3 regions of the Streptomyces sp. NPDC033178 genome follow, and region 2 is predicted to be linked to each of the others. Evidence: riboswitches for the same ligand, from Rfam matches in the RefSeq annotation. Region 2 holds a riboswitch; each other region holds the start of a gene.
What was found. A riboswitch is a leader RNA that binds a small molecule or an ion and turns the genes downstream of it on or off. The one in region 2 is predicted to bind cobalamin.
Positions count from the first base shown of each region.

Region 1 (9,769 bases), on a different contig from region 2:
CGTACCACGAGGCCGGTGGGTCCGCCGCGCAGGAGCTGGGCTGCTCGCTGGCGACCGGTGTCGCCTATCTGCGGGAGCTGACCGGGGCGGGGCTGAGCGTCGAACAGGCCTGTGCGCAGCTGGAGTTCCGGTACGCGGCCACCGCGGACCAGTTCCTGACCATCGCCAAGCTGCGTGCGGCGCGCAGGCTCTGGGCTCGGGTCGCCGAGGTCTGCGGGGCGCCGGGCGGGCAGGTGCAGCACGCGGTGACCTCGCCGGTGATGATGAGCCGCCGGGACCCGTGGGTGAACATGCTGCGTGCGACGGTCGCCACGCTGGCCGCCGGAGTGGGCGGCGCCGAGTCCGTCACCGTGCTGCCCTTCGACCACGCCCTCGGCCTGCCGGACGCGTTCGCCCGCCGGATCGCCCGCAACACCTCGACGATCCTGGTCGAGGAGTCGCATCTGTCCCGGGTGATCGACCCGGCGGGCGGCTCCTGGTACGTGGAACGCCTCACCGACGAACTCGCCCACGCGGGCTGGGAGTTCTTCCAGTCCGTCGAGCGGTCGGGTGGACAGGCGGCCGCCCTGCGGTCGGGCCTCGTCGGCGAGGAGCTGGCCGCCACCTGGGCGGCGCGCAGCGCGAAGCTGGCCAAGCGGCGCGAACCCGTCACCGGGGTCAGCGAGTTCCCGCACCTCGCCGAGCGGTTGGTGGCACGCGAGCCCGCGCCCGAGCCGCCGTCCGGCGGACTCCCCCGGGTGCGCCGCGACGAGGCGTACGAGAACCTGCGTGCCCGCTCCGACACCCACCTGGCGGCGACCGGCACCCGGCCGCGGATCTTCCTGGCCGCACTCGGTCCGGCAGCCGCCCACACCGCCCGCCTCACCTTCGCCTCCAACCTGTTCCAGGCGGGCGGCATCGAACCCGTCACGGAAGGCGCGTTCGAGGACAGCGGGGCCACCGAGGCCTGTCTGTGCTCCAGTGACGCGCTGTACGAGGAGCAGGCCGCCGAGGTCACCGCGTCCCTCAAGTCGGCGGGCGCCGCGCATGTGTTCCTCGCCGGGCGTCCCGGGCAGTACCCCGGTGTCGACGACTACGTCTTCGCGGACTGTGACGCCGTAGCCGTGCTCTCCGCCACCCTCGACCGCATGGGAGTGTCCTGATGAAACCGACGGGACCGATCCCCGATTTCTCCGGGATCGAGCTGGGGGTCCCGGCCGTGGACGGCGGCCCCGACGAGTGGCGCGACGCCGTCAAGAAGGCGGCCGGCGGCGACGACCTCCTCTGGGAGACCCCGGAGGGCATCGCGGTCAAGCCGCTCTACACCGGGCAGGACCTGGAGGGCCTGGACTTCCTGGGTACGTACCCGGGCGTCGCCCCGTATCTGCGCGGCCCGTACCCGACGATGTACGTCAACCAGCCCTGGACGATCCGGCAGTACGCGGGCTTCTCCACGGCCGAGGAGTCCAACGCCTTCTACCGCCGCAACCTCGCGGCCGGCCAGAAGGGTCTGTCCGTCGCCTTCGACCTGCCCACGCACCGGGGTTACGACAGCGACCACCCTCGGGTGACCGGTGACGTCGGCATGGCGGGGGTCGCCATCGACTCCATCTACGACATGCGGCAGTTGTTCGACGGGATCCCGCTGGACAAGATGACCGTGTCGATGACGATGAACGGCGCCGTGCTGCCGGTGCTCGCGCTCTACATCGTCGCGGCGGAGGAACAGGGCGTACCGCCCGAGAAGTTGGCCGGGACCATCCAGAACGACATCCTCAAGGAGTTCATGGTCCGCAACACCTACATCTATCCGCCGAAGCCGTCGATGCGGATCATCTCCGACATCTTCTCCTTCACCTCGCAGCGGATGCCCCGCTACAACTCCATCTCCATCTCCGGCTACCACATCCAAGAGGCGGGCGCGACGGCCGACTTGGAGCTGGCGTACACGCTCGCGGACGGGGTGGAGTACATCCGGGCGGGCCGGGACGCAGGGATGGACGTGGACGCGTTCGCGCCCCGGCTGTCCTTCTTCTGGGCGATCGGCATGAACTTCTTCATGGAGATCGCCAAGATGCGGGCCGCGCGGCTGCTCTGGGCCAAGCTGGTCAAGCAGTTCGACCCGCAGAACGCCAAGTCCCTCTCCCTGCGCACCCATTCGCAGACCTCGGGCTGGTCGCTGACCGCGCAGGACGTGTTCAACAACGTCACGCGTACGTGCGTGGAGGCGATGGCGGCCACCCAGGGCCACACCCAGTCGCTGCACACCAACGCCCTCGACGAGGCGCTCGCGCTGCCCACCGACTTCTCGGCGCGCATCGCCCGCAACACGCAGCTGCTGATCCAACAGGAGTCCGGCACGACCCGGGTGATCGACCCGTGGGGCGGCAGCGCGTACATCGAGAAGCTGACGTACGACCTCGCGCGGCGGGCCTGGCAGCACATCGAGGAGGTCGAGGCGGCGGGCGGCATGGCCAAGGCCATCGACGCGGGCATCCCCAAGCTGCGCATCGAGGAGGCCGCGGCCCGCACCCAGGCCCGGATCGACTCCGGACGTCAGCCGGTGATCGGCGTGAACAAGTACCGCGTGGAGACCGACGAGCAGATCGACGTCCTCAAGGTCGACAACTCCTCCGTACGCACCCAGCAGATCGAGAAGCTGCGGCGGCTGCGCGCGGAGCGCGACGAGCGGGCCTGCCAGGACTCGCTGGACGCCCTGACCCGGGCGGCGGGCGGTGAGGGCAACCTGCTGGAGCTGGCGGTGAACGCGGCCCGTGCGAAGGCCACTGTCGGCGAGATCTCCGACGCCCTGGAGAAGGTGTACGGGCGGCACGCGAGCCAGATCCGTACGATCTCCGGTGTGTACCGCACCGAAGCCGGCGAGTCCCCGTCCGTCGAGCGCACCCGTACGCTGGTGAACTCCTTCGAGGAGGCCGAGGGCCGTCGCCCGCGCATCCTGGTCGCCAAGATGGGCCAGGACGGCCACGACCGCGGCCAGAAGGTGATCGCGACCGCCTTCGCCGACCTCGGCTTCGACGTGGACGTCGGCCCGCTGTTCCAGACGCCGGGTGAAGTGGCCCGCCAGGCCGTCGAGGCGGACGTGCACATCGTCGGGGTGTCCTCGCTGGCCGCCGGGCACCTGACCCTCGTACCGGCGTTGCGGGAGCAGCTCGCGGAGGAGGGGCGCGAGGACATCATGATCGTGGTCGGTGGGGTGATTCCGCCGCAGGACGTGCCCACGCTCGTGGAGATGGGCGCGGCGGCCGTCTTCCCGCCCGGGACCGTGATCCCGGACGCGGCGTACGACCTGGTCGAGCGTCTGGCCACCGACCTCGGCCACGACCTCTGAGCCCCATGGCGATCGACCTCGACACCTATGTGAAGGGCGTACTCGACGGGAAGCGGGCGCTGGTGGCGCGCGCCATCACGCTCGTCGAGTCGACGAGGCCCCAACACCGGGCGATGGCACAGGAGTTGCTGACCGAGCTGCTGCCACACAGCGGGAGGGCGCGGCGGATCGGCATCAGCGGCGTCCCGGGCGTGGGCAAGTCGACGTTCATCGACGCGTTCGGCACGCTGCTCACCTCGCTCGGGTACCGGGTCGCCGTGCTCGCCGTCGACCCGTCGTCGAGCCGGACGGGCGGGTCCATCCTGGGCGACAAGACGCGCATGGAACGCCTGGCCGTCGACCCGGCGGCCTTCATTCGCCCCTCCCCCACCGCCGGGACGCTCGGCGGGGTCGCCAAGGCGACCCGGGAGTCGATCGTGGTGATGGAGGCGGCCGGTTACGACGTCGTCCTCGTCGAAACGGTCGGCGTCGGCCAGTCCGAGACCGCCGTCGCGAACATGGTCGACTCGTTCCTGCTCCTCACCCTCGCCCGGACCGGGGACCAGTTGCAGGGCATCAAGAAGGGTGTCCTGGAGCTGGCCGACGTGATCGCCGTCAACAAGGCGGACGGACCGCACGAGCGGGAAGCCCGGGGCGCGGCAAGGGAGTTGGCGGGCGCGCTGCGGTTGATGCACCCCGCAGACGCCGCCTGGACGCCACCGGTGCTGAGTTGCAGCGCCCGTGAGTCGACCGGCCTGGACACGGTCTGGGAGCGTCTCGAACAGCACCGTACGCTGCTCGACTCGACCGGCCGCCTCGCCGCCAAACGCCGTGACCAGCAGGTCGACTGGACTTGGACGATGGTGCGCGACGAACTCCTCGGCCGCCTGCACTCCGATCCCGCCGTACGCGCCCTCGGGCCCGGTCTCGAACAGCGGGTCAGGGACGGCGAGTTGACGGCCACACTCGCCGCCGAGCGCATCCTGCGGGCGTTCGGCGGCGAGACGGACTGAGCGGGACCGGGTCGGACCGGGCAGGACCGGAGTGAGCGGGACCGCGTAGGACGGGCCGCGGGTTCCCCGTGTATGCCCAGGGCTGAGGGGCCCGGCCCGTCACCGGTTGAGGGGCCGGTGGCAGTGGGGGACCGGGGCGGGCGGCGCCACAGGAGTGGGGCGGCGCCCGTCCAGTTGGCCTGGGCGGTGTCTCGTACGACCCGGTGTCTCGTACAGCCGTCCGGCATATGGGCAATGTTCCACGTCGTGAGGCCGCGACCCCTAGGCTGACCGGTGCAGCTGGTTCGCCCCGTCCGCCAGGCGGGATGCGTCGCAAGAGGGAACCCGGTGGGAATCCGGGACTGCCCCGCAGCGGTGAGCGGGAACGACCGCCGTCATACGCACTGGGCCCCGAGAAGCGGGGGCCTGGGAAGCGACGGCCAGTAGGTGTCCTCCGTACGGAGGGCGTGCTCGCGAGTCCGAAGACCTGCCATCTGCCCGTACGTGACCGATCGCGTACGGACAATCCCGGTGACCTCGTGGGCGGGTCAGGCGTACATATCCGGCGGACGACCGCGCCTTGCCGCGCGAGAGGTGTCTCTGCCGGGTTCGTCACCCCTTCGCGCCCACGTCCCGTCCCGGGATCTCAGGGAGACATCTCGCGAAGGAGAGTTCCGTGACATCGAAGTCCGCAGCCGCGGCGGCACGGGCCACCGTGTACGGCTACCCCCGTCAGGGCAGGGGCCGGGAACTGAAGAAGGCGATCGAGGGGTACTGGAAGGGCCGCGTCGACGCCGACGCCCTCCGGGCCACCGCCGCCGAACTGCGCCGCACCAACTGGCGGCAGCTGGCCGAGGCCGGCATCCACGAGGTGCCGACCGGCGACTTCTCGTACTACGACCATGTCCTGGACACCAGCGTCATGGTCGGCGCGATCCCCGGGCGCCACCGCGCCTCGGTCGAGGCCGACGCGCTCGACGGCTACTTCGCGATGGCCCGCGGCACCCAGGACGTGGCGCCGCTGGAGATGACGAAGTGGTTCGACACCAACTACCACTACCTGGTCCCGGAGTTGGGCCCTGACAGCGTCTTCACCGCCGATTCCGCCAAGCAGGTCGCCGAGCTCCGCGAAGCACTCGCGCTCGGTCTCACCGCCCGCCCGGTCCTCGTCGGACCCGTCACCTATCTCCTGCTCGCCAAGCCCGCGCCCGGTGTGGCCGCGGACTTCGACCCGGTGACCCTGCTGGACCGGCTGCTGCCGGTGTACGCCGAGGTCCTCTCCGATCTGCGGGCGGCGGGCGCGGAGTGGGTGCAGCTCGACGAACCGGCCCTGGTCCAGGACCGTACGCCCGCCGAACTGAACGCGGCCACGCGCGCCTACCGCGACCTCGGCGCGCTCACCGACCGTCCGAAGCTGCTGGTCGCCTCCTACTTCGACCGGCTCGGCGACGCCCTGCCGGTGCTGGCCAAGGCCCCGGTCGACGGCCTCGCCCTCGACTTCACCGAGGCGGCCGCCGGCAACCTGGACGCGCTCGCCGCCGTGGGCGGACTGCCCGGCAAGCGCCTGGTCGCGGGCGTGGTCAACGGGCGCAACATCTGGGTCAACGACCTCACCAAGTCCCTCGCCACGCTCGGCACCCTGCTGGGGCTGGCCGACCGGGTCGACGTGGCCACGTCCTGCTCACTGCTCCACGTGCCCCTCGACGCCACCGCCGAACGGGACATCGAGCCGCAGATCCTGCGCTGGCTCGCCTTCGCCCGGCAGAAGACGGCCGAGGTCGTCACCCTCGCCAGGGGGCTCGCCCAGGGGACGGGCACGATCACCGGCGAACTCGCCGCCAACCGGGCCGCCCTGGCCTCCCGCGCGAACTCGCCCATCACCCGCGACCCGGCCGTACGGGCGCGGGTCGGTGCGGTCACGGACACCGACGCCCGCCGCTCCCAGCCGTACGGCGAACGAGCCGCCGCACAGCGCGCCCACCTGAGTCTGCCCCTCCTCCCGACCACCACCATCGGCTCCTTCCCGCAGACCGCCGAACTGCGCGTCGCCCGCGCCGACCTGCGCGCCGGGCGCATCGACACGGCCGGCTACGAGGAGCGCATCAAGGCCGAGATCCAGGAGGTGATCTCCTTCCAGGAGAAGACCGGCCTGGACGTCCTCGTGCACGGCGAGGCCGAACGCAACGACATGGTCCAGTACTTCGCCGAGCAGCTCACCGGCTACCTCGCCACGCAGCACGGCTGGGTGCAGTCCTACGGCACCCGTTACGTCCGTCCGCCGATCCTGGCCGGCGACATCTCCCGCCCCGAGCCGATGACGGTGCGCTGGACGACGTACGCCCAGTCCCTGACCCAGCGCCCCGTCAAGGGCATGCTCACAGGGCCGGTCACCATGCTCGCCTGGTCCTTCGTCCGCGACGACCAGCCGCTCGGCGACACCGCCCGCCAGGTCGCCCTCGCCCTGCGCGACGAGGTCGACGACCTTGAGACGGCCGGGACTTCGGTCATCCAGGTCGACGAACCCGCGCTGCGCGAGACCCTGCCGCTGCGTGCCGCCGACCGCCCCGGCTATCTGGCGTGGGCCACCGAGGCGTTCCGGCTCACCACCGCAGGGGTCCGGCCGGCCACCCAGATCCACACCCACATGTGCTACGCCGAGTTCGGCGACATCGTCCAGGCGATCGACGACCTCGACGCGGACGTCATCAGCCTGGAGGCCGCCCGGTCCCACATGCAGGTTGCCCGCGAACTGGCCGCGCACGGCTATCCGCGGGAGGCCGGGCCCGGCGTCTACGACATCCACTCCCCGCGCGTGCCCAGCGCGGACGAGGCAGCCGCCCTGCTGCGCAAGGGGCTTGAGGCCATCCCGGCCGAACGGCTCTGGGTCAACCCCGACTGCGGCCTGAAGACCCGCGGCTGGCCCGAGACCCGGGCGTCCCTGGACAACCTGGTCGCGGCCGCCCATGCGGTACGGGCCGAACTGCCCACCGCCGACTGATCCGATACCTCCGACGTGGCGGCCGGGGACACGGATGTCCCCGGGCGCTGTGTCGGAGGCGCCCTGTCTCGTCAGGTGAGTTCCGCCGCCACCAGCGCTGCCGCCCTGGCGACCAGCGAGTTCTCCGTGGGCCCGTCGGCGGCGTACTTGGTCGACAGAACGGCCAGCACCAGGGGCGGCCGCCCGGGAGGCCATACGACGCCCACGTCGTTGGCGACCCCGTACGACGAGCCGCCCCCGGTCTTGTCCGCGAGGGTCCAGTCGCTGGGCAGGCCCGCGCGGAAGCGCTCGGTGTTGGTGGTGTTGGCGATCAGCCACCCGGTCAGCCGTTCGCGGTCCTCGGCCGGGAGCGCCCTGCCGATCACGAGCCGCGCGCCGGTCTGCCCGATGGCGCGCGGGCTGGTGGTGTCGGTCTTCCGCCAGGGTTCCGCCGAGTTCAGCTCGGGCTCCCACCGGTCGAGCCGGGTGATCCTGTCCCCGGTCGAGCGGGCGAACCGGGTGATCGCGGTCGGTCCGCCCAGCTCGCGCAGGAGGAGGTTGGCGGCGCCGTTGTCGCTCTGGGAGACAGCGGCGGAGCACAGCTCCTCGACCGTCATGCCGTTCGCGACGTTCTCGTCCGTGCCCGTGATCGGGGCGTAGCCCGCGGCCGTGACGTACTCCTTGGTGTACCGGATGCGCCGGGCCAGGAACTCGCCGTCACGGTCGAGGTCCCTCAGCACCGCCGCGGCCGTGAGCATCTTGAACACCGAGCACATCGGGAAGCGTTCGTCGGCGCGGTAGGCCACGGTCCGGCCGGTGGCCGTGTCGTGGGCGAAGATCCCCAGGCGCGCGGAGTACTCCCGCTCCAGGTCACCCAGCTGTCCCGCGAGGCTCTCTCCGCCGGGGGCCGAGGCGTGCGCCGCCGTCGGCACGGTGACCGCCAGCGCCGCTCCGGCGCCCAGGGCCAGCGCCGTACGACGGCTCGGGCGCGAGCTGAAGCGGGCGGCACGAGAGCCGGGACCGAAACCGGAACCGAAACTGGAACTGGAGGTGGTGCTGGAGGTGGTGCTGGAACTGGGACCGGAGCGGGATCCTGAGGTGTCCAAGGCCGTACTTCCTGTTCGTGCGGGCGTGACGTTCCTTCCGATGATCAAGACGCCACGACACGACGAACCGGTTGCCTAGCATCCCATACGCCATATACACCCTATGTGTCACATACGCCTCTACGCGTCGGCGGCCTCGGCGCGTTCCTCCGACGCCACGCTCTCGACGACCGCGGACGCCTCCTTCTCCGATACTCCCGCCGCGACCAGCGTGGCGATGGCGGTCCGTGTCCCGTCGTCCTCCCATGCCCCCGTGTTGACGCTTTCGAGCAGGGAGATGGCCAGGGCCTCCAGGCCGGAGCTGAGGACCACCGCCGGCAGGTGCTCGTGGAACACACCCGCGCGCTGCCCTCGTTCGAGGACGGCCGTCGCCACGTCCCGGGCCGGGGCCAGCACCTCGGACACCCTCTCCACGCCCAGATCCTGGCGGGCGAGTGCCAGGAGCAGCCGGTACCGGTCCCCCACCGACCAGATCGACAGGACGAACCGCGCGAACGCACGATCGGGTGCCTCGGCCTCGTCCGGCAAACGGGCCACGACGCCGCGCAGGGCCTCGGACGCCTCCTCGGCGAGAGCGTCCAGCAGGGCCGCGCGCCCCGGGAAGTGCCCGAAGAGCGTACGGCGGACCACGCCGGCCGCCCGGGCGATCTCCTCCAGGGTGACGTCGGGGTTCCGTCCGAGCTCCTGTCGGGCGGTGGCGAGGATGCGGGCCCGGTTGGAACGCGAATTGCTTCGCAACGGCTCACGGACCACGGGCTTGGGCACGGCACGTCCTCGCGGATGCAGGGGGTGGAAATGGCTATCCGATTCTCCCACGGAGGCGGACTACGGCTCCTGGGCCTGCCCGGACCCGTTCGTCAGCCGAGGTCGGGGAGTGGCCGCCGGGCGACGTCGTGGGCGTCGTCGGCCGGGACGCCCAGCATGCGCAGGACCATCTCGGCCAGGTTCACGGCGGCCTCGTCGCCGTCCATGTCCGGGCGGGTGAACCTCAGCTCCACCAGGGACAGCAGGGTCCCGCCCAGCGCGGTCAGCGCGACGGTCGGATCGACGGGGGAGAACCGGCCGGACGCGACACCGACCTCCAGGTCGCGCAGGGCACGGGGAGCGAGCCCGCGGTCGGAGTGGAGGGGCTCAAGGCCCCGGCGGCGCAGGACCTGCATCAGCTCCGGATGCGAATCGGCCATTCTGGCGCTGAGCCTGAAGCCCGCCGCCACGAGTTCCGCCGGGTCGTCGATCCCGCTCAGGCGCTCGTCGAAGGTCTGGCCGAACTCCTCCAGGGCGTCCGCGACGGCCGCGTCGAACAGCTCCGCCTTCGACGCGAAGTGGTTGTAGAAGGAGCCGAACCCCACGTCGGCGCGCTCCGCAATCGCCTGGATGCTCACGCCGG
Region 1 is NZ_JBVIPT010000019.1:72,173-81,941, forward strand. It holds gene ACZ5VQ_RS37655 (methylmalonyl-CoA mutase family protein) at 1-1,142, shown strand, start outside; gene scpA (methylmalonyl-CoA mutase) at 1,142-3,328, shown strand; gene meaB (methylmalonyl Co-A mutase-associated GTPase MeaB) at 3,334-4,320, shown strand; cobalamin riboswitch at 4,584-4,808, shown strand; gene metE (5-methyltetrahydropteroyltriglutamate--homocysteine S-methyltransferase) at 4,976-7,297, shown strand; gene bla (class A beta-lactamase) at 7,369-8,244, opposite strand; gene ACZ5VQ_RS37680 (TetR/AcrR family transcriptional regulator) at 8,503-9,147, opposite strand; gene ACZ5VQ_RS37685 (TetR/AcrR family transcriptional regulator) at 9,240-9,769, opposite strand, start outside.
Region 1: another riboswitch for cobalamin. It lies ahead of metE (5-methyltetrahydropteroyltriglutamate--homocysteine S-methyltransferase); the one in region 2 lies ahead of ACZ5VQ_RS31200 (CbtB domain-containing protein).

Region 2 (9,769 bases):
TCACGCACCTGGACGAGACCGGCGAGCTCGGCCCGGAGGCGGATCCGGCCCACCTGGCGGACGCCGTCTGGGCGCTGGCCGACCCCCAGCTGTACACCCAGCTCACTGCGGGGCGGGGCTGGTCGGCCGACACGTACGAGACATGGCTGGCCGACATGCTGACGGCCACGCTCGTGGCGCCATGGAAGGTGTGCCGACCTGGTCCCGACCTGGTGCACGAAGGAGACGTGCACCAGGTTCAGCCGTCACCCGGACGGCGATGCCGCGCAGGTCAGAAAGGCGTCACCGCCACGAACGAGCTGTCCTGGCGGAACAGGTCCGTGCCGTCCGACGGGTCGACGCGGAGTTGGTAGTTGTAGTGGCGCAGGTAGTAGCCGGGGTAGTTGTACGACTCCAGGCGTACGGAACTGCCCGCGCGGGCGATGAAGGTGGCGTCCCTGGCGAACGTCGACGAGCCGTCGTTCGCGTCGAAGCGGCCCCGGAAGTCCCAGTGCCGCAGGTAGTTGCCCGCCGCGTTGCGGAACGAGTAGCCGTTCGCGTCGGCGAGGCCCGCCACGATCGTGAACGTGGACGCCTGCTTCTCCGCGGTCGTGCTGGAACTGGTCAGCACGGGCAGGTTGAGCAGGGCGGACTGCTCCTGCCAGTAGCGGGTGGTGAAGTTCCCCGACTGGAGGTAGCGGGTGACGCCCGTGGGCAGGGTCACGCCGCCGGACACCGTCTCCTTGAGCACCGTGAAGTGGCGTGCCGTCCCCGAGATGCCCGGCAGCTTCTTCGGCGCGCTCCAGGTGGCGAAGGTGTCGTAGCTGTCGCTGTAGTAGTAACTGCCGTCGCCGTATCCGTCGAAGAAGATCCGCCACGCGCCGTTGTCGAGCTGTATCAGCGCGGCGCCCTCCCGGGTGCCGCCCCAGCCCGCCCAGTTCCCGGTCCTGCTGATCGTGTACGGGCCGGCGAGCGCTGTGCTCGTGGCGTACTCGATGTACTTGGACGTCTCGTTCTTCGTGAAGGCGTGGTACGTCGAGCCGATCTTCACGATGAACGTGTCGATGTGGTTGGCGCCGATGCCGGACAGCGCCACCGGTGAACTCCAGCCGGTGAGCGCGGAGTTGGTGGCCTTGAGCAGATACGGAGTGAAGATCCACTCGTCGCTGGTCACCGAGCAGGACACGAGGATGTTCACGCTGCCGTCGCTGTCGACGAACCACTCCGGCGCCCAGGCGCGCGACAGGTTCGCGATCGGCACGGTGTAGTCGTACAGGAAGGTCCAGTTGCTGCGGTCCGAGCTGCGGGCGAAGCCGATCGTGGTGCTGGTGTCCTGCCAGGTGTGCGTGGTGTAGGTGATGTAGTAGTAGCCGTCGGTGTGCTTGAAGACGCTGGCGTCGCGGATGCGGCCCGCGGGTGGCGTGTACGCGGACGCCTTGACGAGCCGGAAGTCCGTTGCGTCGTCGGACTGGTAGACGTTCACCGTTCCGTCGTTGCTGTTGAGGAACGGCACGATGGTGTAGCGGGTGGCCGATCCGCGGGGCGGCGCGGCCGCGGAGGCCGTGCTGAGCAGACCGGGCAGCCCGCCCACGACGAGCGCCGAGACCGGCAGGGCGGCCATCGCCCGCAACAGGCTCCGGCGGGAGGGTGCGAAGGCGCGGGAGGCGCCGGTCGCGTCCGGGGCGGTGACGGGTCTGTAGGAGTTGTCTGGCGTGATCATGTGCGGCTCTCCTCGTTCGGACTGCGCTGGTGCTGCTGGATGTGCCGGTCCCGTGGCCCCGGGGTCGTCCGTCCCGGGGTCCACGGGGTGGTTCAGAAGCGGGCTCCGACGGCCGTGCCGTCCCTCGGGACGAGCAGGTCGCGGGCGGGCGGCAGGGAGCCGTCGGACGAACGCGGTCCTGCGATGGCGCCCGTGTCCGTGCTCGCGACCGACCACTCGCCCCAAGTGCCGCCCAGATCCCAGGAGTTGCCCATGGACGTGGTGCCGGCGCCGAGTGCCGCGGGCCGTGCGTCCGCGACGGACAGGTTGGCGGTGAGGACCGCCTTTCCGCCCGAACCGTCGGCGTCGAAGCCCGTGCCCGTGTTGCGGAACGTGGTGGTGCGGCTGAGGGCGAGCGCTCCCGGGTTGCCGTTGTCGGTGACTCCGTGTGCCGCGTTCCGGTACGCGAGCGAGTTGCGCAGGGTGTGGGCCACCGCCGGTGCCGGGCTCCCGCCGCCCAGCTTGAGGCCGTTGCCGTCGCCCGCGAAGTCCGGGAAGTTCCAGCGGTTGAAGCCGTTGCCGTACGCGATCGTGTTCTCGACGACGATCGGGGAGGTGAACTTCCAGGCGTCGTAACCGTCGTCGACGTTGTTCCACAGCCTCGCGCCCCGCACGACGTTGCCGCTCCCGCTGCCCTCCTTGATGGCCAGCCCGTCCGCGCTCTCGCCGTTCTTGCGCGGGTCGCGGTTGCCGTAACTGTCCAGGTTCAGGATCTGGTTGCCCGCGGAGGCGCCCTGGAGATGGAAGCCGGACTCGTAGTTGTCGTGGGTGGTGAGACGGGAGAACACGTTGTTGCTGCAGCCGTCGCAGTAGTAGCCGTACGGCCCGTTGACGATCTCCAGACCGGAGACCTTCCAGTAGGAGGCTTCCTGGTGGACGGCCCCACGCTCCGCGCGCGGGATGCTGCCGCCGACCGGTGTGTGGCTGGCCGGCAGTTGCTCGCCGTCGATGACGACGCGCTCGCCCGGGTGGGCGCCGAGGGAGATCGGCTGCGACGCCGTGCCCGAGGTGGTGATCGTGATGTTGTCGGTCAAGGCGTAAGTGCCGCCCCGTACGAGGATGGTGTCGCCCGGCTTCGCCCTGTCGACGGCCGTCTGGACGGTCCGCAGAGGTTGGCCGAGGGTGCCGGCGGCGGAGTCGTTCCCGTTGACGGCCACGACGATGGTCGACGCCGCGGCTGCCGGGGTCGGTAGCACCGTCGTCGCCAACACGGCACTCAACGCTGTCCCTGTGAGCATGCCCGCGATGCGCACGAGGCCTCCTTGTCTGCCGATCCGAAGCTTGTCGCGGGTCAGTGGTCGCACACATCAGGTTGGTTGCCGGGGTGTGCGTGCCCGCCACGAGCGGATCGATATACCGAACGTGGTTCGGTAAACCGGTCAGAACGTAGAGTGCGGCCGTGACCACGTCAATAACTTCGACACGCTCAGCCTCTTCTGGGTCCGCGCTCCGGTGCGAAGGCGGGTTTGCCGTGGCGATGCCCGGCTACCCGAACCGCGTGTCACTAACAGAGCAACAGGAACTCGTTCGTTTCCTCGAGGACCGGTTCGCCTGTGCGCAGGCATGTACCGAGTGCGCACGGGTCTGCGCCCTGCGCGCGAGCCTCGCCGAACTCGACGGCCCCGACGACCAACAGGAGTTGCGGCGCAAGGGCATCCTGTGCGCGGAGGTCTGCGACGCGACCTGCCGGGCCCTGGCCGAGCAGGTCACACAGGCCGAGGCCGGGATGCGCGCCCAGGTGGAGTGGTGCCGTGCCGTCTGCCTGGAGACCGCCCAGGTCTTCGACCGGAGCCCCGGCGCCGAGAAGGGCGCCGAGGCCTGCCGCGACTGCGCGCGCGCCTGCACGGAGTTCCTCGCCCTGCTGAGGTGAGGTTCTGTGCGGCGAGTGCCGTGTGGTGAGTACCGCGCGGAGGTCCGGTGTTGTCCGGTCGGGGTGGGGTGGCCCGACGCCGTGTCCCGAGGTGCGCCACGCCCGGAGGTGCCGGGTCCCGAAGGGCCGTTCGGGACCCGGCAGCCTCACTCTCCGAGGGCCCTCCCGACTCGTACATTCCAGCGCCCGGCCCGCCCGCTGAACTCCGTCGCGGCCAACGGCGGCACGTCGACGCGCCAGAACGCCGACTCCGGCGCCCCGAGTGCCCGCACCACCCCGGCCCGTACGATCTCCGGCTCGACGACGGCGATGATCCGGACCGAGCCTGGTCCTGAACCTCCGGCCGAGCCTGAGCCAGACCCGGAAGCCCCGGTCCCCGAAGCCCCGGAACTCGGATCCGCCACCGTCTCCAGCCACTTCGCCACGCGCTCGCACAGCCCGGCCACCGACTCGCCGCCGTGCGGTGCGGACGACGGGTCCGCCAGCCAGCGTCCGACGGCCTCCGGTTCGGCGGCGCTCACCTCGGCGAGGGTCGCCCCGCGCCAGCGGCCCACGTCCAGGCCGGCCAGTTCCGGCGGCTCGGTGACGGCGAGGGCGTCGAGCCCGAGGGCCGTCGCCGTCTCCCGGCAGCGAACGGCGGGCGAGACCAGGACCTGGTCGGCGGCCGGCAGCGCGTTCGCGGCCGCCTCGGCGAGCCGCAGCCCGGCCGGGTCGACGGGGCATCCGTCGTCGAAACGTGCCTCCCGCAACGCCGCGCTCATCGCTGGTGAGATCAACATCACTCGGCTGGTCATCGGCCCGCCCTCGCGTTCCCCACGTGCTCAACACCCCTGTTCGTACCGGGAATTGGGGGCGTGACCAGGGCCCCGGCGCGCCCCCGGCATTCCATGCGCCCTTGGCCGCGCCTCCGCTTCGCGGTACCTTCTCGTCGATATTGACGACGGTACGACGGAAGCCGGTGAGAATCCGGCACGGTCGCGCCACTGTAAGCCCCGTACAACCGCCTTCCATCAGGAGAGGCGGAGGTCGAGCAAGTCAGACCCGTGGCCGTCGTCCTGTGCACCACCGAGATGGGACGCGAGTTCCCCCAGGAGGTCCTGCCATGGCGCAGTCCGCCGTCGCTCAGCCGACCGCAACCACCCCCGACGTACCCGCAAAGCTGCCGATCGGCGCGATCGCTCCCTGGGCGGTCTTCCTCGGCATCCTGATGCTGGTGCTGCTCTACTTCGTCGGCGCCGAACAGGGCGCCACCTCCCTGGTCTCGGGCGAAGGCGTGCACGAGTGGGTGCACGACGCCCGCCACCTGCTCGGCTTCCCCTGCCACTGACGGCGACAAAGAACCGACAGGACAACTCGATGAACTCCGTCACCGTCAGAAATCTCCTGGTGCGCGGCATGCTCGCGGGTCTTGCCGCGGGCGTGCTCGCCCTGGTCGTCGCCTACTTCCTCGGTGAACCTCGTGTGGACGAGGCCATCGCGTTCGAGGAAGCCCATGCCCACGAACACGGCGGCGAGGAACCCGTCACCCGTGCCATGCAGTCCACCGGTGGACTGTCCACCGGCGTCCTCGTCTACGGGGTCGCGTTCGGCGGCATCGCCGCACTCGCGTACTGCTTCGCTCTCGGCAGGATCGGCCGCTTCGGGCCGCGCGCGAGCGCGCTGCTGCTGGCGGGCGCCGGTCTGGTCGCGGTCTACCTGGTGCCGTTCCTCAAGTACCCGGCGAACCCGCCCGCCGTCGGCGACCCCGACACCCTCAACCAGCGCACCGCGCTGTTCCTCCTGATGATCGTGCTCAGCGTGCTGCTGGCCGTCGCCGCGGTGATCCTCGGCAAGCGCCTCGCACCGCGCCTGGGCAACTGGAACGCCACCCTCGCGGCGGGTGGGTTCTTCGTCCTGGCCGTCGGCCTGGCGTACGCGTTCCTGCCGTCCTTCAGCGAGGCGCCGGAGGGCTTCCCCGCCACCCTGCTGTGGCAGTACCGACTGGCGACCCTGGCCATCCAGGTGACCCTGTGGACCGCGTACGGGCTGGTCTTCGGGCTGCTCGCGGAGCGCGTACTGGCTCCCAAACCGGCCGCGGCTGAGGGCGAGAAGGCGGCCGAAGGGCGGGCAACTCCGGTCGCGCACTGATCCGTTCACACCGAAGGGCCCCTGGAGCGCATTCCCGGGGCCCTTTCGCATGAGTGCGTGCGTCTGGCAGGCGCGTACGTCCAGGTGTGTACGACTAGGCGCGTACGTCGTCGGCATTCCTTATTTCTGGAACACGTTCTACGGTGTGCGCCGTCAGGTCCGGGTGGCCGAACGAGTGGGCCAGTGGGAGCCAGGAGGCGCCGTGCATCTCGAATACACGCCGGAGCAGCAGCGGTTGCGCACCGAACTGCGAGCCTACTTCGCCGAGTTGGTCCCCGATGACGTGTACGCCCGCTACGGCGACCCTGCGGCGCAGAAGCGCTTCTACCGCGAGACCATCCGTCGGCTCGGCTCCGACGGGTGGCTCGGTGTGGGCTGGCCGAAGGAGTACGGCGGGCGCGGTCTGACCCCGATGGAACAGTTCATCTTCTTCGACGAGGCCGCCCAGGCCGGCGTACCGCTGCCGTTGATGGCGCTCAACACGGTCGGGCCGACGATCATGCAGTTCGGTACCGACGAGCAGAAGGGGTACTTCCTGCCGAAGATCCTCTCCGGCGAGCTCGACTTCGCGATCGGCTACAGCGAGCCCGACGCGGGCACGGACCTGGCCGCCCTGAAGACCAGGGCGGTCAGGGAGGGCGACGAGGACACCGGCCACTACACGGTCGACGGCCAGAAGATCTGGACGACCAACGGCGACACCGCCGACTGGGTCTGGCTCGCCGTCCGCACGGACCCCGACGCCCCGCCGCACAAGGGCATCACCATGCTCCTCGTGCCGACCTCCGACCCCGGCTACTCCTGCACGATCATCAACACCCTCGCCTCGCACGACACCACCGCGAGCTACTACGAGAACATCCGCGTCCCCGCGTCCCGCCGGGTCGGCCAGGAGAACAAGGGCTGGCGGCTGATCACCAACCAGCTCAACCACGAGCGGGTCACCCTCGCCGCACACGGCACCATGGCCATCCGAGCCCTGCACGACGTACAGCGCTGGGCCATGGAGACCAAACTCGCCGACGGCCGCCGTGTCGTCGACCTCCCCTGGGTACGCCGCCGCCTCGCCCAGACCCACACGAAGCTCGACGCGATGAAACTCCTCAACTGGCAGATGGTGAACGCCGTCCAGGAGGGCACGCTCACCCCGCAGGACGCCTCCGCCGTCAAGGTGTACGGCTCCGAGGCCCGCCGGGACGCGTACGCCTGGCTCATGGAGGTCGTCGCCGTGGCCGGTGTCCTCAAGGAGGGCTCAGCGGGCGCGGTGCTCCACGGCGAACTGGAACGCGGCTACCGCTCCGCCGTGATCTTCACCTTTGGCGGCGGCAACAACGAGATCCAGCGCGAAATCATCTCGTGGATCGGTCTGGGCATGCCGAGGGTACGGCGCTAGCCCGAGCTGACGAGGAACTCTGATCAGCGCCGCGGCGAGAGGGTCGGCACCGGTGGCCAAGACGTCGGCAGGCTGGGCCGTCGCCCCGAGTGCGGCCCAGGTTGCCGTGCTGATCACACCGACGGAGCATCTGCCGGACCAGGATCGTCGACGTCGGGGTCGGGGTCGGGGCCGGCTTCGGGGGCGGAAGGCAGGCTGACGATCGTCTGGAGTCCGCCGTCGGGGCCTGCCCCCAAGTGGAGCGTTCCGTGGTGGAGTTGGGCCTGCTGTTCGACGAGGGCGAGGCCGAGACCGGAGCCGGGGGAGTTGGTGCGTGACCCGCGGGTGAAGCGCTCCTTCATGGCCTGGCGTTGGTCGGGCGGCATGCCGGGACCGTCGTCGCTGACGGCGATCCGGATCGTGGTGCCGTGGAGGGAGAGCCTGATGTCGACGTCTCCGTCGGTGCGGCCGTGCAGAGCGGCGTTGTCCAGGAGGTTGTCGACGGCGGGGCGGAGTCCGGGCTGCCATCCCTGGATCGTCACCGGGGCGGCGGGTTCGAGGCGGTAGGTGACTGCGGGGTGCCGTCGGGTGGCATGCCGGACGGCTTCGGCCAGCAGTGCGGTCAGGTCGACCGGGGTGCGGCCGGGAAGGGCATGGGCGTCGCCGCGGGCCAGGGCTGCAGGCCGGTGAGCAGAGTGGTGATGCGGCGATGCTCGGTACGCATGGCTTCCAGGGCCCGGGTGCGCCGGTCTTTGGAGAGGTCCGGGTTGCGCTGCAGGGTTTCCAGGCTCATCCCGAGAGTGGTGGTGGGGGGGAGTGCGCAGTTCGTGTCCCGCGTCGCCGTCGCGGGCCACCCGCCGGACGCGGCAGGCGGGGCTTCACGGCGGCCGACCCGTTCGGCGCCCTGGCGATCCTGTCCGTGGTCGCGGTCGTCGCCCTGTGGGTGATGAACCAGGGCGGCCCGCTCGGCCTCACCACCGCCGACCGGGCGATGGACTCCCTCGGCCTGCTCACCGGACTACTGGCCTCCGACCTCATGATCCTGCAGGTCGTTCTGCTCGCCCGGATCCCCTGGGTCGAACGCTCCTGGGGCCACGACCTGCTCACCCGCCGGCACCGCTGGATCGGCTTCGCCTCGTTCCGGCTGATGCTCGCCCACGTCGTACTGTTCGCCGTCGAACGCGCTGTGCGTGAACCCGACGCGATACTCGATGCGCTGGTGCGGGTGTTCATCACCGACTCGTGGATGTTGTTCGCCACCGCTACGGCGAAGTCCAGCACGCCGTGTTCGCCGACGAGCTCCGGGCGATCGCCGCCCGCCGCGGAGTAGAGCTGATCTTCCTGCCGGGACCGCCCCGCGTCGACACCTCCTGCCAGGCCGCGGGCCCCGCCCGCCTCGATGACCACGCCCGAGTCCTCAAGAACCTCGTACCTGACATCGCCCGGTGCGACATCTACGTCTGCGGCCCGCCCGCCTGGAGGGGACGGCGGCAACCACGCCGAGCACGGCTCCACCGCCCCGGCCGATCCCGCCCAGGCCAAGCCCGTCGACGACACACCGGGCGACGGCGAACACGTCGGCAAGCCCGGCGAGAGCAAGTAGGAAGCAGACGCAGCCGATTCCGCATGCGCGACGGTCATCGCCCGGGCGGGCGTTGCGGGTTCACTCGTTCCCGTACTCAGGAATCCGCGAACCCGCGCGCCTCCGCCCGGGCGGCCTCCCGTGGGGGACGTCAGCCCGTCCGGCGGGTGACCAGCCACACACAGGCGAGGCTGATCAGTGTCACCCCCGTGAGGTAGAGGCTGATGGGGACGGTCGATTCCCAGCTCGTGTAGAGACCTGTCGCCACGGTCGGGGCCAGGCCGCCGCCCAGGATCGATCCGAGCTGGTAGCCGAGTGAGGCCCCGCTGTAGCGCACTTCGGCCTTGAAGAGTTCGGAGAACAGCGCCGCGATGGGCCCGTAGACGACGCCCATGAACACCGCCGTTATCAGGAGTGCGATCAGGATCAGAGCCGAGTCGGCGGTGTTGATCATGGGGAACAGCAGGAGCGTGGAGACGACGAGACCCGTGGAGCCGACCATGAGCACCTTGCGTCGGCCGTGCCGGTCCGACAGGGCGGAGGCCCAGGGGATGACCGCGAGCCACACCATGGACGCGATCAGTGTGAAGATCGGCATCCGTTGCCCGGAGTCCGACGCGCGGTGGCCGTCCCCTGAGGCGTCCTGATCCTGGCCAAGTACGTGCGCCGCCCTGCCGTGGTGGAGAATGTCTCGGCGTGACCCGGGACACGCAACGCCCGCTGCGCGCGGACGCCGAACGAAACCGCAGGCTGATCATGGAGACGGCCGACCGGATGTTCGCGCAGCGCGGCTCCGCCGTCACCCTCAACGAGATCGCGCGCGAGGCCGGGGTCGGAGTCGCCACGGTCTACCGGCGCTTCCCTGATCTGCAGGTGTTGATCGACGCCCTGTTCACCGAACGGTTCACCACATTCCTGCAGCTCGCGACAGAGGCCGAGCAGCAACCGGACCCGGGACGGGCTCTGCGCCACTACCTGCTCGCGGCTGCCCAGTGGCGGGCCCGCGACCGGGCCCTCGATGTCGTCCTCGCCCACGCGAGCATGGACGACAGGTCCATCGCGCAGATGCGCGACGACCTC
Region 2 is NZ_JBVIPT010000014.1:83,876-93,644, forward strand. It holds gene ACZ5VQ_RS31175 (MBL fold metallo-hydrolase) at 1-169, opposite strand, end outside; gene ACZ5VQ_RS31180 (glycoside hydrolase family 43 protein) at 272-1,600, opposite strand; gene ACZ5VQ_RS31185 (right-handed parallel beta-helix repeat-containing protein) at 1,792-2,976, opposite strand; gene ACZ5VQ_RS31190 (four-helix bundle copper-binding protein) at 3,216-3,608, shown strand; gene ACZ5VQ_RS31195 (histidine phosphatase family protein) at 3,755-4,402, opposite strand; cobalamin riboswitch at 4,533-4,674, shown strand; gene ACZ5VQ_RS31200 (CbtB domain-containing protein) at 4,711-4,935, shown strand; gene ACZ5VQ_RS31205 (CbtA family protein) at 4,965-5,735, shown strand; gene ACZ5VQ_RS31210 (acyl-CoA dehydrogenase family protein) at 5,938-7,128, shown strand; gene ACZ5VQ_RS31215 (sensor histidine kinase) at 7,242-7,649, opposite strand; gene ACZ5VQ_RS31220 (hypothetical protein) at 7,730-7,900, opposite strand; gene ACZ5VQ_RS31225 (ferric reductase-like transmembrane domain-containing protein) at 8,027-8,437, shown strand; gene ACZ5VQ_RS31230 (hypothetical protein) at 8,507-8,710, shown strand; gene ACZ5VQ_RS31235 (MFS transporter) at 8,841-9,287, opposite strand; gene ACZ5VQ_RS31240 (TetR/AcrR family transcriptional regulator) at 9,386-9,769, shown strand, end outside.

Region 3 (9,769 bases), on a different contig from region 2:
GCCACCTGGTACGCCGAAGGCCGGCGCTCGAAGAAGTTGGTCAGCTCCTGAACGCCCTGCAGCTCCATGAAGGAGAAGGGGTTCTCGGAGCCGTACACCGGAGCGAAGCCGAGGCGCGTCAGGCGCTGGTCGGCGACACACTCCAGGTACTGCCTCATCGAGTCGGTGTTCATCCCCGGGAGGCCGTCACCGCACAGGTCGCGCGCGAACTGCAGTTCGGCCTCGACGGCCTCCCGGAGCATGTCGGTGACCTGCTCCCGGAGCCGGTCGTCGAAGAGCTCCGGCTCCTCCTTGCGGACGGTGTCCACGACCTCGAAGGCGAAGCTCATGTGCATCGTCTCGTCGCGGAACACCCAGTTGGTGCCCGTCGCCAGACCGTGCAGCAGACCCCGGCTGCGGAACCAGTAGACGTACGCGAAGGCACCGTAGAAGAACAGCCCCTCGATGCACGCGGCGAAGCAGATGAGGTTGAGCAGGAAGCGGCGGCGGTCGGCCTTGGTCTCCAGCCGGTCCAGCTTCTCCACCGAGTCCATCCACCTGAAGCAGAACTCGGCCTTCTCGCGGATGGACGGGATGCTCTCGACGGCGTCGAAGGCCGCCGCCCTGTCCGCCGGGTCGGGCAGGTAGGTGTCGAGCAGCGTCAAGTAGAACTGGACGTGCACCGCCTCCTCGAAGAGCTGACGGCTCAGATACAGCCGCGCCTCGGGGGAGTTGATGTGCTTGTAGAGCGTCAGCACCAGGTTGTTCGACACGATCGAGTCGCCCGTCGCGAAGAACGCGACCAGCCGGCCGATCATGTGCTGCTCGCCCGGTGACAGCTTCGCCAGGTCGGTGACGTCCGAGTGGAGGTCGACCTCCTCGACGGTCCAGGTGTTCTTGATCGCGTCCCGGTAGCGCTCGTAGAAGTCCGGGTAGCGCATGGGACGCAGAGTCAGCTCGAAGCCCGGGTCGAGCAGGTTCTTCTGGACCTTCTCGGCGTTCTCTGTGTTCTCGGGAGCGGTGGTCATTACTGGCAGGCCTCGCAGGACTCGGGGTTCTCAAGTGAGCAGGCGACGGCGTCCTCGTCGGGAGTCGCCTGTACGGGAATGGGGGCGCCCGCGGCCGACGAGGAACCCGCGGCACGGGCGATGCGCGTCGCCGGGCGCGAGCGCAGGTAGTACGTCGTCTTCAGCCCCGACTTCCAGGCGTACGCGTACATCGAGGAGAGCTTGCCGATGGTAGGCGTCTCCAGGAACAGGTTCAGCGACTGGGACTGGTCCAGGAACGGGGTCCGGGCCGCCGCCATGTCGATCAGGTCGCGCTGCGGGATCTCCCACGCCGTGCGGTACAGATCGCGCACGTCCTGCGGCACCCATGTGAAGCCCTGCACCGAGCCGTTCGACTCGCGCAGCGCCTCCCGGGTCTGGGTGTCCCACACGCCGAGCTTCTTCAGCTCCGCCACCAGGTAGGAGTTGACCTGGAGGAACTCGCCGGAGAGGGTCTCGCGCTTGAAGAGGTTGGAGACCTGAGGCTCGATGCACTCGTAGACGCCCGCGATGGACGCGATCGTCGCGGTGGGCGCGATCGCGAGCAGCAGCGAGTTGCGCATGCCGACCGAGGTGATCCGCTCCCGCAGCGCGGCCCAGCGCTCCGGCCAGTTGAGCTCCACGTCGTAGTGGTCGGGGTGCAGCACCCCCTGTGCCGTACGGGTCTTCTCCCAGGCGGGCAGCGGGCCGTTGCGCTCGGCGAGGTCGACGGACGCCTCGTACGCGGCGAGCATGACGCGTTCGGCGATCCGGGTGGAGAGCGCCTTGGCCTCGGCGGAGTCGAAGGGCATCCGCAGCTTGAAGAAGACGTCCTGCAGACCCATCGCGCCCAGGCCCACCGGCCGCCACCTGGCGTTGGAGCGGCCCGCCTGCTCGGTCGGGTAGAAGTTGATGTCGACGACCCGGTCGAGGAAGGTGACGGCGGTACGGACGGTCGAGTCCAGCCGCTCCCAGTCGATGACCTCGGTGGCCCCGGGGGCCGTGATCACGAACGCGCCGAGGTTGACCGAACCGAGGTTGCAGACCGCCGTCTCGCCGTCGTCCGTGACCTCCAGGATCTCCGTGCAGAGGTTGGAGGAGTGGACCGTGTGGCCGGGCAGCGCGGTCTGGTTGGCCGTGCGGTTGGCGGCGTCCTTGAAGGTCATCCAGCCGTTGCCGGTCTGCGCGAGGGTGCGCATCATGCGGCCGTACAGATCGCGGGCCGGGATGGTCTTCTTGGCGAGCCCCTGGTCCTCCGCCTTGCGGTAGGCGGCGTCGAACTCCTCGCCCCACAGGTCGACCAGCTCGGGCACGTCCGACGGCGAGAACAGCGACCACACGCGGTCCTCGTTCACCCGGCGCATGAACTCGTCCGGGATCCAGTGCGCGAGGTTCAGGTTGTGCGTACGGCGGGCGTCCTCACCGGTGTTGTCGCGCAGCTCCAGGAACTCCTCGATGTCGGAGTGCCAGGTCTCCAGGTAGACCGCGGCCGCGCCCTTGCGCCGGCCGCCCTGGTTCACGGCGGCGACCGAGGCGTCGAGCGTCTTCAGGAACGGGACGATGCCGTTGGAGTGCCCGTTCGTCCCGCGGATCAGGGAACCGCGCGAGCGGACACGGGAGTACGCGATGCCGATGCCGCCCGCGTGCTTCGAGAGGCGGGCCACCTGGTGGTACCGGTCGTAGATGGAGTCCAGCTCGTCCAGCGGGGAGTCGAGGAGGTAGCAGGACGACATCTGGGGGTGCCGCGTACCGGAGTTGAAGAGCGTGGGGGAGGACGGCAGGTAGTCGAGGCGGCTCATCAGCCGGTACAGCGCGGCCACTTCGTCGAGGGCGCGGGTCCCCGCTTTTGAATCGAGCACGGTGTCCTCGGCGAGACCGCTCGCCACGCGCAGCATGAAGTGCTGGGGCGTCTCGATGACGGACCGCGTGATCGGGTGCCGCAGCAGATACCGGCTGTGCAGCGTGCGCAGGCCGAAGTAGCCGAAGCGGTCGTCCCCTTCGAGGTCGATCAGCGCGTCCAGACGGGCCGCGTGGGTCCGTACGAACTCGGCGGTGCGGTCGGCGATCAGGCCCTCGCGGTGGCCGACCGCGACGGACTCGGAGAAGGACCTGACCCCCTGCGAGGCGGCCTCCTCGGCGATGCCGATCGTCAGCAGACGGGCGGCCAGCTTCGAGTACACGGGGTCCTCGGAGATGAGGCCCGCGGCCGCCTCCGTGGCCAGCTCGCGCAGCTCCGCGGTGATCCCGTCGGCCCCCACGGAGGACCGGCCGCGCAGCGCGGCGGCGGCGACCCTGCCGGGATCGGCGTCGGGAAGGTCGGCGGTGAGGTCGGTCAGGGTCCGCAGCAACACGGTTCCCGGTCCGTCGGCCTCGGCCCTGTCCTGCTGGTACTGGGGCGCTTTCGCTGAGACCGGATCGGCTGGCGCGATGGTCACGTGGGGCTCTCCCTCGCTCGGCACGGGGCCTGCGGGGAGAGGGGTTCGGGGCACACGGGGGTACACGCTCTGCGCAGCGGTACGCCGCGTCCACCGGCCCACTCCGCGAGGCCCGGACGTCATGGCACCCGGGCCGGGTGGCCTGGGCACGCTGTCGGCAGGTCCTCGGACTGACCAGGCGCACGGCTCTCCCCTGGGGACAGACATGCACAAGTACACCGTTGCGGGACAGTTCCGGATTTGCACCGGATTCCCCTGCGGCGACAACGAGCATGAGCATACATCTTGTGCCGGGCTCGGGAAGCACCCCCACATGTTGTGTGTCGTATCGGCTTCGGAGGGTGTATCGGTATGTGTCAGAGCGTCAACTCGTAGGTGAGCAGCATGATGTCGTCGAGGTCCGGGATCGGGTTCCAGTCGCGGTCCGGGGCGCGGGTGAAGCCGAGGCGTCCGTAGATGCGATGGGCGCTGTGCATGGTGCGCTGGGTGGACAGCACGAGGCGTACGCAGCCGTCCGTGGCCCGGGCGCGGTCGACGCAGGCGCGCACGAGAGCCTCTCCGGCGCCGTGCCCGCGGGCCTCCTTCGCGACCGCCAGCATCCGTATCTCGGCCTCGCCCTCGCGTGCGATGTCGGCCATCGGACCGCCGGACGGGACGAAGGTCACGCAGCCGACGACCCGCTCGCCCGCGCCTGTCCCCACCACGGCCACCAGTACGTCCGCTGCGGCGGCCCGCTTCGCCACGTCCCGCAGCTCGCCCAGATACTCGTCGCTCTCCCCGAAGTCGAGCAGCCCGTCCCCGAGATAGGCCTGCGCGGTGATCTCGCCCACAGCCTCGTACTCCTCGGGCTTCGCCCGTCTGATCACGATGTCCATGCTTGGCAGTGTGCCGGAGGGGTACGGCAAGGGGCCGCCGAGTTTCTCGCGCACCGGTGCCGGTGCCGGGGCCGTCGCGCCGGTGCCAGGGGCGTCCGAGGGGGCGGGCTCAGCCCACGGCCGGCCACTGCGGCAGGGCCGTGACGAAGTCCTTCGTGAAGTCGCGTGGGCCCGGGCCGAGGGCCACGCGGCCCGTGTGGCGGGTGCGGGCGGTCAGGGCGGGCGACTCCGTGTAGTAGTTCCGTTGGGCGGCCGCGGGGACGAACACGGTCTGGCCGCGGGTGAGTTCGCTGGCGCACTCGACGACGACGGCTCCCTCCGCGAGCGTCACGAAGGATTCGTCCGCGCACACGCCCACGGCGAGCGGGTCGTGCAGCGGGCAGGAGTCGCCTCCGCCGTGGCGGCGGTAGGAGTCGATGTAGAACCGCAGCAGCCGGGCCGCGAGCGCCGTGCCCGCCCCCGCAGCCTCCAGCGCGGCGAGGTCGGCGGGGCCGAAGAGCCAGCGGTGCGAGGCGTCCAGGTCGACCATGGTGAACGGGATGCCCGAGGAGAGCACCACCTCGGCGGCGTCCGGGTCCGCCCACATGTTGAACTCGGCGACCGGGGTGATGTTTCCGGGCACCTGCGCGTTGCCGCCCATGAACACGAACTTCTTCACTCGGTGGGCGAAGGCCGGGTCCTCCAGGAGCGCGATGGCCACGTTGGTGAGCGGGCCGGTGGCGCACACCGTCAGCTCGCCCTCGTGCTCCCGGGAGAGCCGCAGCAGTGCCTGTGCGGAGGACTCCGTCAGGTGTGCGGCGGTCGAGTCGGGGAGTGTCTCGTGGCCGAGGCCCTCGGGGCCGTGGAAGTGGCCGGCGGCCGTGTACGGGAGGCGGGTGAGGGGGCGGGCCGCTCCGCGGTGGACCGGGATGTCGGTGTCGATACGGAGGGCTCTCGCGAGGGCGCGGGCGTTGCGGTAGGTCTGCTCGGCGGGGAGGTTGCCGCCCACGGAGGTGTAGGCCCTGAGGTCCCACCTGCCTGTGCCCAGGAGGTACTGGAGAGCCACGGCGTCGTCTATGCCGGGATCACTGTCGAGGACGATCGGCGAACCAACGCTCATGACGCCCAGCGTAACCGCGGACTGCCGTGCCGCCAGGGGCAGTTGTCGCCCCCGCCGCCCCTACCCGTCCCGTCCCTGGGGGCTGCGCCCCCAGACCCCCCCTTTCGGCCTGAACGGCCTCGTCCTCAAACGCCGGACGGGCTAATAGTCAGCCCCTCCGGCGTTTGAGGAGCGGGGGTTCGGGGCGGAGCCCCCGAGGAAGGGACGGGAATGGGTAGGGGCGGCGGGGGCGAAAAAAGGCTAGTGCCCCGCCCCCGCCCCCGCCGTCGCCGGCGGCAGCTCGACCTGCACACCCTTGTCGCCCGCGTCCGCTGTGTAGTCCTCGGGGGACGTCTCGTCGATGCCCTCGGGCGCCTTGAGGGCCTTGAGGGCGAAGGTCAGGACGACCGTCACGACCACGTTCAGGACGAACGCCGTCAGACCGATGTACCCGATCTCCCCGATCCCGGGAATCTCCTTCGAGGAACCACCGAAGTGCTTCTGCGTGGGCGAAGCCACCCCATAAGCAGCCACCGTGCCGTACAGCATGCCGACCGCCCACCCCGCGAGCAGCGCCCACCGGTGGAACCACCGGGTGAACAGCCCGCCGACCAGCGCCGGGAAGGTCTGCAGGATCCAGATCCCGCCCAGCAGCTGGAAGTTGATGGCCACGGTCTTGTCCATGGTCAGGACGAAGACCAGCGCACCCACCTTCACGAGCAGCGAGACCAGCTTGGAGACCTTGGTCTCCTGGGCGGGCGTCGCGTCGGGCCGGATGAAGTCCTTGTAGATGTTGCGGGTGAAGAGGTTCGCCGCCGCGATGGACATGATCGCCGCGGGCACGAGCGCACCGATACCGATCGCCGCGAAGGCAACCCCCGCGAACCATGCCGGGAACATGTCCTCGAAGAGCTGCGGGATCGCCAACTGCCCGTTGCTGACCTTGACCCCGGCCGCGATCGCCATGAACCCGAGCAGCGCGAGCAGGCCCAGCATCAGCGAGTACAGCGGCAGGATCGTGGTGTTGCGCCGGATCACCTCACGGCTGCGCGACGACAGCGTGGCCGTGATCGAGTGCGGGTACATGAAGAGGGCCAGGGCGGAGCCCAACGCCAGCGTGGCGTAGGTCCATTGGCCCGCCTCGCCCGGCGCCAGCGCACCGCGTGGCGCGCCCGTCGCCGGGTTGGTCTGGCTGTACGCCTCGCCCGCCTTGGCGAAGATCTCGTCGAAGCCGCCCAGCTTGATCGGGATGTAGATGATCGCCACCGCGATGACGATGTAGATCAGCGTGTCCTTCACGAACGCGATCAGGGCGGGTGCGCGCAGACCGGACGAGTACGTGTAGGCCGCCAGCACACCGAAGGCGATGAGCAGCGGTAGGTCCTTGACGAACCAGTTGGTGTCCTCGCCGCCGCCGACGCCCATCACGTCCAGGACGGCCTGGATGCCGACCAGTTGGAGCGCGATGTACGGCATCGTCGCGAGGATGCCCGTCACCGCGACGGCCAGCGACAGGCCCTTCGAGCCGAAGCGTCCGCGTACGAAGTCCGACGTCGTCACGTACCCGTGCTTGTGCGAGACCGACCACAGGCGGGGCAGGAACGTGAAGATCAGCGGGTAGACGAGGATCGTGTACGGCACGGCGAAGAAGCCGGCCGCGCCCGCCGCGTAGATCGCCGCCGGGACCGCCACGAACGTATACGCCGTGTAGAGGTCGCCGCCGAGCAGGAACCAGGTGACCCAGGTGCCGAACGACCGTCCGCCCAGGCCCCATTCGTCGAGACTGTCGGTCTCGGCCCTGCGCCAGCGCGCGGCCAGGAAGCCCATGACCGTGACGGCCAGGAAGAAGAGGATGAAGACGGCGAGTGCCACGCCGTTCACGCCGTCGTTCATGCGGACGCGCCCTCCTTCTGGGACTTGCGGGCGCGCTGGTCACGGTTCCACAGCTTGTACGCGATCATCGTGAGCGCGGTCGAGATGAACACCCACAGCATCTGGTACCAGTAGAAGAACGGGATGCCGATGAAGGTCGGGTCGACCTTCGCGTACGAGCCCACCCAGAGCATCGCCACGAACGGCGCGACCAGACAGACGGCGATCACCACACGGACCGGTGTGACGACAGGCGGGGGCACGACCGGCGGGGTCTCCACCGGCGGTTTCCCTTCGGGCGCTCTTGGCGCATCCGGCGCTTCAGACATACTGCGGCTCCGTCCCCTCACTGATCACCTGTGCAACGCGCAGGAAATCTAAGGGACGGTTCCGCTTTATGGAACCCCTGTCCGCATAACGGATACGGCGTTCCGCTCAGTGCCGCCAACTGCTGCTCACGGTCGCTCGCTGCCGAGCGCGGAGCCCGACAGCGAGCGGACATCGCGCTCAGCAGCAGCGGAAACCCTGCCGGGGGTCCTCCTCCTGACGGTCCGTGCGCATCCGCTCGAACTCCCGCCGCGACGGCACGGCCGCGTCGGGGTGACCCTTGCGCACATGCGCGACATACCGGTCGTACGCCGATTCGTCGGTGAGCTCCCGTACGTACCAGCGCACGCCCCTGACCGCCCGGCTAGCCGCCCGGTGCAGCGCCGACCGCATCGCGTTCCTCCTCCTTCTCCTCCTTGGTCGGGATCAGCCCGGCCGGGGCCACGATCTTCGACTCGACGTAGGGCGACTCGCTGAGCGTGGAGAGCGCGGGACGGCGTATGTGCCGGATGCACACCCTCGTCGCGTCCGCGATGACGATCACGATGAGCAGGGCGAGGACCGCCGCCAGGACGCCGTCGACTGTGGAGTTTGTGACGATCGTGTGCATGTCGTCCATGCTCTTGGCGGGCGCGATGAGCTCGCCCCGGTCGATGCCGTCCTGGTAGACCGAGCGCTGCTTGAAGAAGCCGACGCGCGGGTCGCTGGAGAACACCTTCTGCCAGCTCGCGGTGAGCGTCACCGTGGCGTCCCAGGCGAGCGGAATCCCCGTGATCCAGGCCCACTTGAGGCGTCCGGACTTCACCAGCAGGGTCGTGCAGACGGCCAGCGCGACCGCCGCAAGGAGCTGGTTGGAGATGCCGAAGATCGGGAACAGCTGGTTGATCCCGCCGAGCGGTTCATGGACGCCGACCCACAGGAAGTAGCCCCAGAGGCCGCAGACGATGCCGCTGGTGATGACCAGTCCGGGCTTCCAGCTCACATTCTTGAAGGGTTTGTAGAGATTGCCGAGCGTGTCCTGGAGCATGAAGCGGCCCACGCGGGTGCCCGCGTCGAGCGCGGTCAGGATGAACAGCGCCTCGAACATGATCGCGAAGTGGTACCAGAACGCGCGCAGACCGCCCCCGGTGACTTCGGAGAAGATCTCCGAGACGCCGACCGCGAGGGTGGGCGCACCACCGGTCCGCGACAGCAGGGACGCCTCCTCGACGTTCTTCGCCGCGGCGGCCAGGTCCTCGGGGGATATCTGATAGCCCCAACTCCCCACCACCTGTGAGGCGTTCTGGACCGTGTCCCCGATGACGCCGGCCGGCGCGTTCATCGCGAAGTACAGGCCCGGGTCGATGACGGACGCCGCGATCAGCGCCATCACGGCGACGGACGACTCCATGAGCATGGAGCCGTACCCGATCATCCGGACCTGCGTCTCCTTCTGGATCATCTTCGGCGTCGTACCGGAGGCGATGAGGGAGTGGAAGCCGGACAGGGCCCCGCACGCGATGGTGATGAAGACGAACGGGAAGAGCGAACCGGCGAAGACCGGCCCGTCCCCGCGCGTGGCGAAGTCCGTGACCGGGTCCATCTTCAGCGTCGGCATCGAGACGATGACGCCGATCGCCAGCAGCGCGATGGTGCCGATCTTCATGAAGGTGGAGAGGTAGTCGCGGGGCGCGAGCAGCATCCACACCGGCAGGATCGACGCGACGAAGCCGTACGCCACCAGCCAGATCACCAGTGTCGAGGGCGCGAGCGTGAACGTGTCGGCCCACGAGGACTCGGCGACCCAGCGGCCCGCGACCAGCGCGAGCAGCAGCAGGGCGACACCGATCAGCGAGACCTCGCTGACCCGGCCGGGCCGCAGGACCCGTAGGTAGAAGCCCATCAGCAGGGCGATGGGGATCGTCATCGCGATGGAGAAGGTGCCCCACGGCGACTGAGCGAGCGCGTTCACGATGACCAGCGCGAGCACCCCGAGCAGGATGATCATGATGGCGAAGGCGGCGAGCAGGGCCGCCGCGCCGCCGAACGGGCCGATCTCCTCGCGTGCCATCTGCCCGAGGGACCTGCCGTCCCGGCGGGTGGAGAAGAACAGGACGACCATGTCCTGGACCGCCCCCGCGAAGATCACGCCGACGATGATCCAGATGGTGCCGGGCAGATATCCCATCTGCGCGGCCA
Region 3 is NZ_JBVIPT010000002.1:528,744-538,512, forward strand. It holds gene ACZ5VQ_RS06255 (hypothetical protein) at 1-51, shown strand, start outside; gene ACZ5VQ_RS06260 (ribonucleotide-diphosphate reductase subunit beta) at 1-1,007, opposite strand, end outside; gene ACZ5VQ_RS06265 (ribonucleoside-diphosphate reductase subunit alpha) at 1,007-3,439, opposite strand; cobalamin riboswitch at 3,579-3,719, opposite strand; gene ACZ5VQ_RS06270 (GNAT family N-acetyltransferase) at 3,796-4,314, opposite strand; gene ACZ5VQ_RS06275 (nucleoside hydrolase) at 4,424-5,413, opposite strand; gene mctP (monocarboxylate uptake permease MctP) at 5,654-7,285, opposite strand; gene ACZ5VQ_RS06285 (DUF3311 domain-containing protein) at 7,282-7,593, opposite strand; gene ACZ5VQ_RS06290 (YbdD/YjiX family protein) at 7,772-7,984, opposite strand; gene ACZ5VQ_RS06295 (carbon starvation CstA family protein) at 7,956-9,769, opposite strand, start outside.
Region 3: another riboswitch for cobalamin. It lies ahead of ACZ5VQ_RS06265 (ribonucleoside-diphosphate reductase subunit alpha); the one in region 2 lies ahead of ACZ5VQ_RS31200 (CbtB domain-containing protein).